DNA from 4 places in the Pseudoalteromonas maris genome. Region 4 is predicted to be linked to each of the others. Evidence: predicted binding sites of a transcription regulator. Region 4 holds the regulator's gene; each other region holds the start of a gene.
What was found. The regulator sigma-54, encoded in region 4, starts transcription at its own class of promoters, with help from an activator protein. The targets are predictions, from matches to a motif close to GTTGGCACGNNNNTNGNNT.
Positions count from the first base shown of each region.

Region 1: the regulator sigma-54 is predicted to act here: its motif matches at 860-878, upstream of nirB (nitrite reductase large subunit NirB).
Region 2: the regulator sigma-54 is predicted to act here: its motif matches at 1,367-1,385, upstream of AAEU32_RS02255 (LPP20 family lipoprotein).
Region 3: the regulator sigma-54 is predicted to act here: its motif matches at 1,216-1,234, upstream of AAEU32_RS02205 (flagellar basal body rod protein FlgF).

Region 1 covers NZ_JBMMUF010000006.1:104,788-106,995, forward strand. The annotation lists gene AAEU32_RS10305 (bifunctional protein-serine/threonine kinase/phosphatase) at 1-771, shown strand, start outside; gene nirB (nitrite reductase large subunit NirB) at 1,026-2,208, shown strand, end outside.
Region 2 covers NZ_JBMMUF010000001.1:458,253-460,460, reverse strand. The annotation lists gene AAEU32_RS02260 (flagellar assembly protein T N-terminal domain-containing protein) at 122-1,291, opposite strand; gene AAEU32_RS02255 (LPP20 family lipoprotein) at 1,428-1,883, shown strand.
Region 3 covers NZ_JBMMUF010000001.1:450,383-452,590, reverse strand. The annotation lists gene flgE (flagellar hook protein FlgE) at 1-1,015, shown strand, start outside; gene AAEU32_RS02205 (flagellar basal body rod protein FlgF) at 1,270-2,013, shown strand; gene flgG (flagellar basal-body rod protein FlgG) at 2,035-2,208, shown strand, end outside.
Region 4 covers NZ_JBMMUF010000003.1:295,490-297,697, forward strand. The annotation lists gene lptB (LPS export ABC transporter ATP-binding protein) at 1-36, shown strand, start outside; gene AAEU32_RS06360 (RNA polymerase factor sigma-54) at 61-1,554, shown strand; gene hpf (ribosome hibernation promoting factor) at 1,580-1,867, shown strand; gene ptsN (PTS IIA-like nitrogen regulatory protein PtsN) at 1,869-2,208, shown strand, end outside.

The DNA.
Region 1 (2,208 bases), on a different contig from region 4:
ATGGAAGAATGGGCCGCCAGACGAGTTAACAATCCTCATGTTCTGCGTGTTCCCATGGAGCATCGAGCACGCAGTGCCATGTATACACTGGCTCATTATATCGAAGGTAAATCACTGGCGCAGTGGGTGACAGACAACCCCAAACCCAGTTTAGAGCGAGTTCGTAATATCGTGATGCACATAGGCAAAGGGCTACAAGCCCTGCACAGGGCAGGGATAGTGCATTGCGACTTACGTGAACAGAATATACTTATTGATGAGCATGATCATGCCACGATCATCGATTTGGGAAGTGCTAGCATCGATGGCGTCAGTGAATATTTGGCACAAGAACACACTGTGCGGGGCAATTTACTGATCACTGCGCCAGAGTATTTCCTTGGATATGCAGCATCAAGGCAAGGCGATATTTTCTCCTTGAGTTTATTGACCTACTTTTTATTAAGTGGCTCATACCCTTACGGCACCAAGCTTGCGCGTTGTACCTCGCTCAATGCACAGCGGAAACTGAGCATATCGCCTATCGCTCCCAAACGGGGAGACATCCCCAGTTGGCTCGATGACACGCTAAAAAGAGGCTTGCAGGTAGAGCCATCGAAACGTTATCAGGAGCTCTCTGAATTTTTACACGATTTACATACCCCGAATCGCAAATATCTGACTAAACATAAACCCCCATTGATGGAACGTGATCCGTTGCGATTTTGGAAAGCGATGAGCCTAGTGTGGTTTTGTATCGCCCTGTATCTATGGGCGCAAGTAAATACATAGTGGTGCATGGCCTGCACTACACTTGTGCACATGCGTAAAAACGCATGCTCAAATAACATTAACTAACTGTTTTTAAATAACTAAAATTATTGGCATTAAACTTGATAGACTAACAACCAAGATAGCAAACCTCCCAAATTGCCGGTTTGCCAACAACACAATTTGTCGATGGGTCATATCGACCCATTTCAGGTAATGAAGCCTACACCGAAATATCGGTGTGGGCTTTTTTGTTTTCTAAAGGAACGTAAAGCATGACACACGCAGCACAGACTTCGAAAATTCTCATCATCGGCAACGGCATGGTGGGTCATCACTTTGTTGAGCAACTTCGCCAACAAGATGCAAATGCACACATCACCGTATTGTGCGGTGAGTCAAGACTCGCCTATGACCGCGTTCACCTGTCCGCATTCTTTGATGGCAAGAGCGCGGACGATCTTGCACTGACAGATGCACAAACATATGAGTCATGGGGCGTGCACTTTGAACTAAACGCCAAAGCAAACACGATCAACCGCGACGCTAAACAGGTGCAAACGGAAGATGGCCGCATCTTCGATTACGACACCCTTGTACTTGCAACCGGCTCATATCCATTTGTTCCACCGATCCCAGGTAATGACCAACCACATTGCCTGGTGTATCGGACCATTGACGACTTAGAGGCCATTGCTGCATCGGCACAGCAAAGCAAGGTCGGTGTGGTTGTTGGCGGCGGCTTGCTTGGTTTAGAAGCGGCTAATGCGCTCAAGCAGGCTGGGCTAAAAACCCATGTTGTTGAATTTGCTCCTCAACTAATGGCCGTGCAATTAGATAGTACGGGGGGTGATGTGTTGCGCGATAAAATCGAAGACTTGGGCGTCAGCGTACACACAGGCAAAGCAACACAACGCATTGAAGCCGGTGAAACCTGTCGATATCGCATGGTTTTTGCGGATGGCACCCACCTTGAAACCGACATGATTCTATTCTCTGCGGGGATTCGCCCAAGCGACCAGCTAGCCCGCCAAGCTGACTTAGCAGTGGGTGAACGTGGCGGTATCTGCATTGATAGTAGCTGTCGCACCTCAGACCCAAATATTTACGCCATTGGTGAATGCGCGCTCTGGAATGAGCGAATTTTTGGCCTTGTTGCTCCGGGCTATGCCATGGCACGTGTGGCAGCGGAGCAAATATATGCGGGCACAGGTGAGTTCCTCGGCGCTGATATGAGTACCAAACTCAAATTAATGGGCGTTGATGTGGGCTCAATTGGCGATGCGCACGGCCACAGTGCAAATGCACAAAGCTATACCTACTTTAACCAACCACAAGGCGTGTACAAAAAGCTGGTTGTTGATAGCAAAGCACAGCACATTATCGGCGCGGTATTGGTTGGCGACACCTCAGACTTCGACGCCTTATTACAATTTGCACTCAATGGCATCACATTAC
Region 2 (2,208 bases), on a different contig from region 4:
ATTGTTAATCGGTAAAAAGGTATAAATAAATTACTGCAATCGGTATTTGCGATTGATTCGGTGGCGACTAACACGTACCTAATATGTTGATGCCAACCAGTAGTGTAGATGACTTTATCGTTTAATGCCGCACGAGCACTAGGTCGTTAATTTGAATGTTACTCAGTGGGCGAGCAGAGATGTTTTTAGCCAGCGCACTGTGTTGATGTAATTGGGTGATTTCAACTTTATACAAAGATGTTACTTGTCTGGGCAAAGTGGTGCCATTGCTATCAATCACATTGTTGCTGTAGGCCAAGGTCAGCTGCTGTCCTTGCTGTAGGCCGTTACTACTGCCAAGGTTTATGATCACTTGTTCACCGTCGATATGCTTTATTTGTCCTTTTGTTGGCAGACATTGAGTCACTTTATTGAGGTCGTACATAATACGTTCGCTGAGTTTGGTTATGCTGCGCCCGTACTTACTTTGCCAAAAAATACCACTGTTTACATCTACTAGGGCGGTCTTGTCGAACTCCCACTGTGCTTCAGTTTGGTATGATTGCTGCCACAGTTTTTCGAAGCTCAAACCGTCAAATAAGATAAATTCCACATTGAAGTAACGTTGAAAGCTGTCATCACGCCAGAATGCGTAACCATTGTCACGCTTTTGACCGAGGGATGTGTCGGTGATTTGGGAAAACAAAACAAACTGGCTGTTGCTAGCACTGCGAATATAGTCAATCACGCTCTGGTCATACGCATGCTGATGAGTAAAAAAGTCAGCCACGGCAACTGGATTTTGATAAAAAGCGGTAGGCGCAATGCTCAGCTGAGCTTGGCTCATTAGAGCATACAGTTGCTTGGTAAAGGCATAAGGAATGTCAAATATTTGACCATCGCGGGCGTGTTGCGGATTAACTAATGCTGTGCGGGTAAGGGCAAAGTGATTGATAAAATCAGCCTGCTTACACTGGCTTTGATCACCATACACTTCCATTTGCAGTGTGATGCTGAAAATACCATTTTCTTGTTGTTCTTCAAGGATATGTATTTGCCCAATAGCGCCTTGAGATTGCAAGGATAAGTGATCTTCAGTGAGTACCCCATTAGTGAGCGTCTGTACGCTTGATAATGATAATCCTGAGTACTGTAGCGCTTGTTTTATCGCGTCGCTCACTGCTTGCGCACGTGCTTGTTCAGTGGATTGATCTGCAAGCACCGCGCGCCCTGTGGCCTCAAGCCATTGGGCATGTGTGGGTAAAGTCATAAACGCTAATAAGGTAGCAGTGATAAAAGTAACAAGGCGCATAAAAACAGTCACACTAAATAGTCATAGTAATGAATTAGCAAAGAGTGTACCAAGTTACTGGCGGGGATTGATAAGGGTGGCATTTATTGTGCATATGATTTTATTATTAGCACACTCATTGCCGGCGGAGAGACAAATGCTGCGACTAATTGGATTTATCATCATCTTACTGAGCTTATCAGGATGCAGCAGCGTGTTTGATAAGCACGTCGAATACGAAGTACAACAACCTGATAGCTATCCCATTTTGCGCGCCATTGGCTATGCGCCTATTGCGCCACAGCCAGGAGGCAGTGCCCAGCAAAAGTCTATTATGGCGATGAAGGCGTCAAAGATAGAGGCCTATAGAGAGCTCGCTGAGCAGGTTTATGGTCAACAACTGCAAGGAAATACATCTTTGGCTAATGCCATAGCCTCTGACGATGTACTGCAAGCCAAAGTTCAGGGAGTTATTCGAGGCGCTAGAGTGACGCGTAGTTATGTGGTGGGTGACAGTTATGCTACCGAGTTGGAGTTGGATATGAAGTTAGTGTATGACCTCTACGTAACACAGACCAAGCCACGTAAAATTAAAAAAGTGACCTACTACTAAGCAAGTAAGCAAGAGCTCGCGGGGTGAGGCAACACCCCGCATTGTAATACAGCATTCGGGCATCCAGATTTAATCTGAAAAATCTCTTAGTAACTATACCAATTGAATTAAATAAATAACCTGCCTAGCGCGCTAAAGAGCATGCTCACTACGTTATAATTTTAATAAGTAGAATAACTACATACACAAAATTATGCCTTGCTATCACGCTACTTATCCAGCGCTATCCTTGCTCACTTTTCTAACGCAATTGGTATTACCATCCCCCCTCGGGCGCTGCCCTCAAAAATCACAGTCACACCTTTATCAATAGGGTATCGTTTTA
Region 3 (2,208 bases), on a different contig from region 4:
TATGGTCGATGCAAAAGGCAACTTCTTACAAAGTTTCCCTGTAGACCCATCAACCGGTGACACGTCTTCAGTAAGCTTAAGTACAGCAAATCCAATTCAAATTCCAGATGCATCAGGTTCTCCACGAGCAACGCAAAACTTGTATCTATCATTTAACTTAGATGCGACGGCGGATGCCCCAGGCCTTCAGTTTGATCCAAATGAAAGTGCGACGTATAACTCGTCAACATCGACCACAGTGTATGATTCACTGGGTGAGCCACATATTTTGCAGTACTTTTTTGTAAAGATGGACCCTGCAACGAACCCGAACGAGTGGGAAGTATATGGCACACTAGACGGTAAAGTGATAGACCCAGCTACGGGCACGGAGCAGGCAGCTGCACCATACACACCACTGATTCAAATGGGCTTTAGCTCAAGTGGTTTACCAATCACGACCAACGGTGTGCCTAACGTCAATGCAACTACCTTTGACGAAGTGTTATTGCCAGCCGGTCCAGCAACAGGGTTATCAACCTTGCTTGATAATGGTGCGACGTTTCCTGCCACGGGGGTGGAACTGAACTGGCGTGATGAAAGTAACACGGCAAATAAAATACCCACTCAGTATGCGAGTCGCTTTGAAGTCAAAGCATTAGAGCAAGATGGTTCAACAGTGGGTCGTTTAGCGGGCATTGATATTGGTACCGACGGTAAAGTGGTGGCGTCATACAGTAATGGTGACTCGACTTTCCTTGGTCAAATCGCGATGGTGCGCTTTCCTAACTCACAAGGTTTGAATCAGGTCGGTAACACCAGCTGGAAAGAGAGTATCGACTCAGGTGAGCCTATTGCTGGTGAGCCAGGCACAGGTACACTCGGTACTATTAACTCGTCTGCGCTCGAGCAATCAAATACCAACCTGACTAACGAGCTGGTTGATTTGATCACCGCACAGCGTAACTTCCAGGCTAACTCGCGTGCCTTGGAGGTGAACTCGACGCTGCAGCAGACTATTCTGCAGATCCGATAATTTCCATCTTCCATCCAAAGGGCCACGTCGACAGTGGCCTTTTTTATCCGTCATTAATTTGTTGTCTTATGTTTACTCGCCTTTGGCTATGCCCTTGGTTCATATCTGCCGAGTGAACCACTTGTTGAAGTTCATTGATTCTAAGCGCTTTTTCAACGCTTTTATCTTCTTTTTACTGCCCTTTAAACGACTATCAAGTAGTTGGTATTAATCTTGCTTTTGCTTAACAAGTTAGAATTATTTGGAGCAAGTGCATGGATAAGATGCTTTACATAGCGACATCAGGAGCTAAACAAAGCCTCATTGGTATGGGGGTCAAAAGTAACAACCTTGCGAACGCCAATACCACAGGCTTTAAAGCGGATATCGCTCAGGCACGCTCAATGCAAGCCTTTGGTGAAGGGTTGCCAACACGCGTTTTCGCATTGCAAGAGCGCGCAGGAACGAATACGACAGCAGGTGGCATCTCACAAACTGGACGTGATTTAGACATCGCGATGAGTGAGCATGCTTGGCTTGCGGTGCAAGATGCTAATGGCCAAGAAGCTTATACCAAAGCAGGCTCCTTGGTGATGACCCAAGAGGGTATTTTACAGGACCGAGACGGCCGCCAAGTAATTGGTGAGGGGGGCCCTATTATCTTGCCCGTGCCCATTGAAAAAATTAGCTTCAGTGCGGATGGCATGATTCAAGTTCGCCCTCAAGGTGCGCCAGCTAACTTCCTCGAAGAAGTAGACCGTTTACGCATTGTTGAAGCGACAGGGCACCAAGTTGAAAAGGGCAATGATGGCTTGTTCCGTCCGCGCCAAGGTCAAAACATTGACGTTTCAGAGAATGTCTCAATCGTGCCAAGAGCGCTTGAGATGTCTAACGTCAATCCAGTACATGAGATGGTGGACATGATAAGCCACCAACGCCAGTTTGAATTACAAGTCAAGCTAATGAAAACCGCAGAAGAGAATGATCAGCGTGCTGAATCATTGCTGCGCATTATTTAATATTAGCGAGGAGTTATCACTATGAACCCTGCATTATGGATCAGTAAAACCGGCCTAGATGCCCAACAAACCGATATTTCGGTGATTTCAAATAACCTCGCTAATGCGAGTACCGTCGGCTACAAAAAGAGCCGTGCGATTTTTGAAGACTTACTTTACCAAAATATAAATCAGCCTGGTGGTCGTTCATCAGCT
Region 4 (2,208 bases):
CGTGATGTGTATTTAGGTGAACAATTTAGGTTATAACAATAAAAAGGATTGTTAGAGTACATGAGGCAATCATTACAGCTGCGCTTAGGCCAGCAATTAACAATGACTCCACAACTGCAGCAGGCCATTCGCCTGTTGCAACTCAGTACTTTGGATCTCCAGCAAGAAATTCAAGAAGCGCTAGACGCAAACCCTCTGCTTGAAGTCGAAGAGGAAAGTTATTCAGATAACAATGACAAGTCTGATAATGACCAAGACTCTCACAGCAATGGCGAAGACAAAAATGAGGTAGAAACTCAAACTTCAGACCAAATGGAGAGTTCTGATGCCATGAGCAGCGAGTCTATGGGCGATGACTTGCCCATGGATGTGTCGTGGGATGAATACATTAGCGCGGCCCCCGTGGCCTCTGCAGGCCCCATGCCTGATGACGAATCTGTGTATCAAGGTGAAACAACTGAAACCTTGCACGATTACTTGATGTGGCAACTCCAACTCACACCGTTTAGTCCAATTGATGAAGCCATTGCAACGGCTATCATTGAGGCCATCGACGATAACGGCTTACTGACGGTAACAACCGAAGACTTACTTGAAAGCCTTAATCACGAAGAGCAAGAAGAAGAGATTGAATTAGACGAAATTGAGGCGGTACTCAAACGTATTCAGTTATTTGATCCCGTGGGAATAGGCGCGCGCTCATTACAAGAATGCTTGTTGATCCAGCTCAATCAATTTTCACCTCAAACCCCTTGGCTTAGAGAAACGAAAGAGGTAATTTGTAATTACATTGATTTGCTAGGAAATCGCGACTATCGCACCTTGATGAAAAAGACTAAGCTTAAAGAAGCGCAGTTAAAAGAGGTGATGACACTGATACATAGTCTGAATCCAAAACCCGCCGCGACCATCGTTCGCGAAGAGTCGGAATACGTGATACCTGATGTGTCAGTGAAAAAAGTAAAGGGCCGCTGGGTGGTTGAATTGAACCCAGACAGCATGCCTAAAATACGCGTTAACGATCACTACGCTTCACTAGGGCGTAACTGTAAATCACAAAGTGACAGCCAATTTATTCGCTCTCACTTACAAGAGGCAAAATGGTTTATAAAGAGCCTGGAACAACGCAATGATACGCTACTCAAAGTAACTAATTGCATTGTTCAACAACAGCAGGCATTCTTTGAACATGGCGAAGAAGCGATGAAACCAATGGTCCTCAACGATGTGGCAGAAATGGTTGAAATGCACGAGTCAACAATCTCGCGCGTTACCACTCAGAAATACATGCACACACCTCGGGGAATATTTGAGCTTAAGTACTTCTTCTCCAGCCATGTGAATACTGAAAACGGAGGTGAATGCTCATCCACAGCGATAAGAGCATTGATCAAGAAGCTAGTAGCCGCTGAAAACCCAGCTAAGCCATTGAGCGATAGCAAAATTGCGGACATACTTGCAGAGCAAGGAATTAAAGTGGCTCGAAGAACGATTGCAAAATATCGTGAATCGTTAGCCATTCCACCGTCAAATCAGCGTAAAAGCTTGATATAGACGCAAGACAAGAAGGAAAATGCTTATGCAATTAAATCTTACCGGTCGTCATGTTGAAATCACAGACTCTCTTCGTAACTATGTAAATAGCAAATTTGCAAAACTTGAGCGTCATTTTGACCATATCAATAATGTGCATGTCATCCTTGATATTGAGAAACTCACACAAAAAGCAGAAGCAACTCTTCACGTAAATGGTGGCGAACTGTTCGCAACCGCGGAGCATCAAGATATGTATGCGGCGATCGATGGCCTTATCGACAAATTGGATCGTCAAGTAATCAAACATAAAGAGAAATTGTCTCGACACTAATATGAGCCTAGAACATATTTTCTCAAAGGACTGCAGCAAAGCTGCGGTCCTTTTTAATAGCAAAAAAAGAATGCTGGAGTACCTTGCTCAGGTTGCTCATCAACATGCGCCTCACTTGAGCGAGCAAACACTGCTCGATGCGTTTTTAACGCGTGAAAAATTAGGTAGCACCGGCATAGGCCGCGGCATTGCTATCCCTCATGGCCGTTTGGAAGGCCTTGATGAAATCATCGCTTTAGTCGTTACCAGCAAAGAAGCCATCAATTTTGATGCGATTGATAACCGCCCTGTAGATATTTTTGTCGCACTGCTCGTACCAGATAACCAATGTGACCAACATC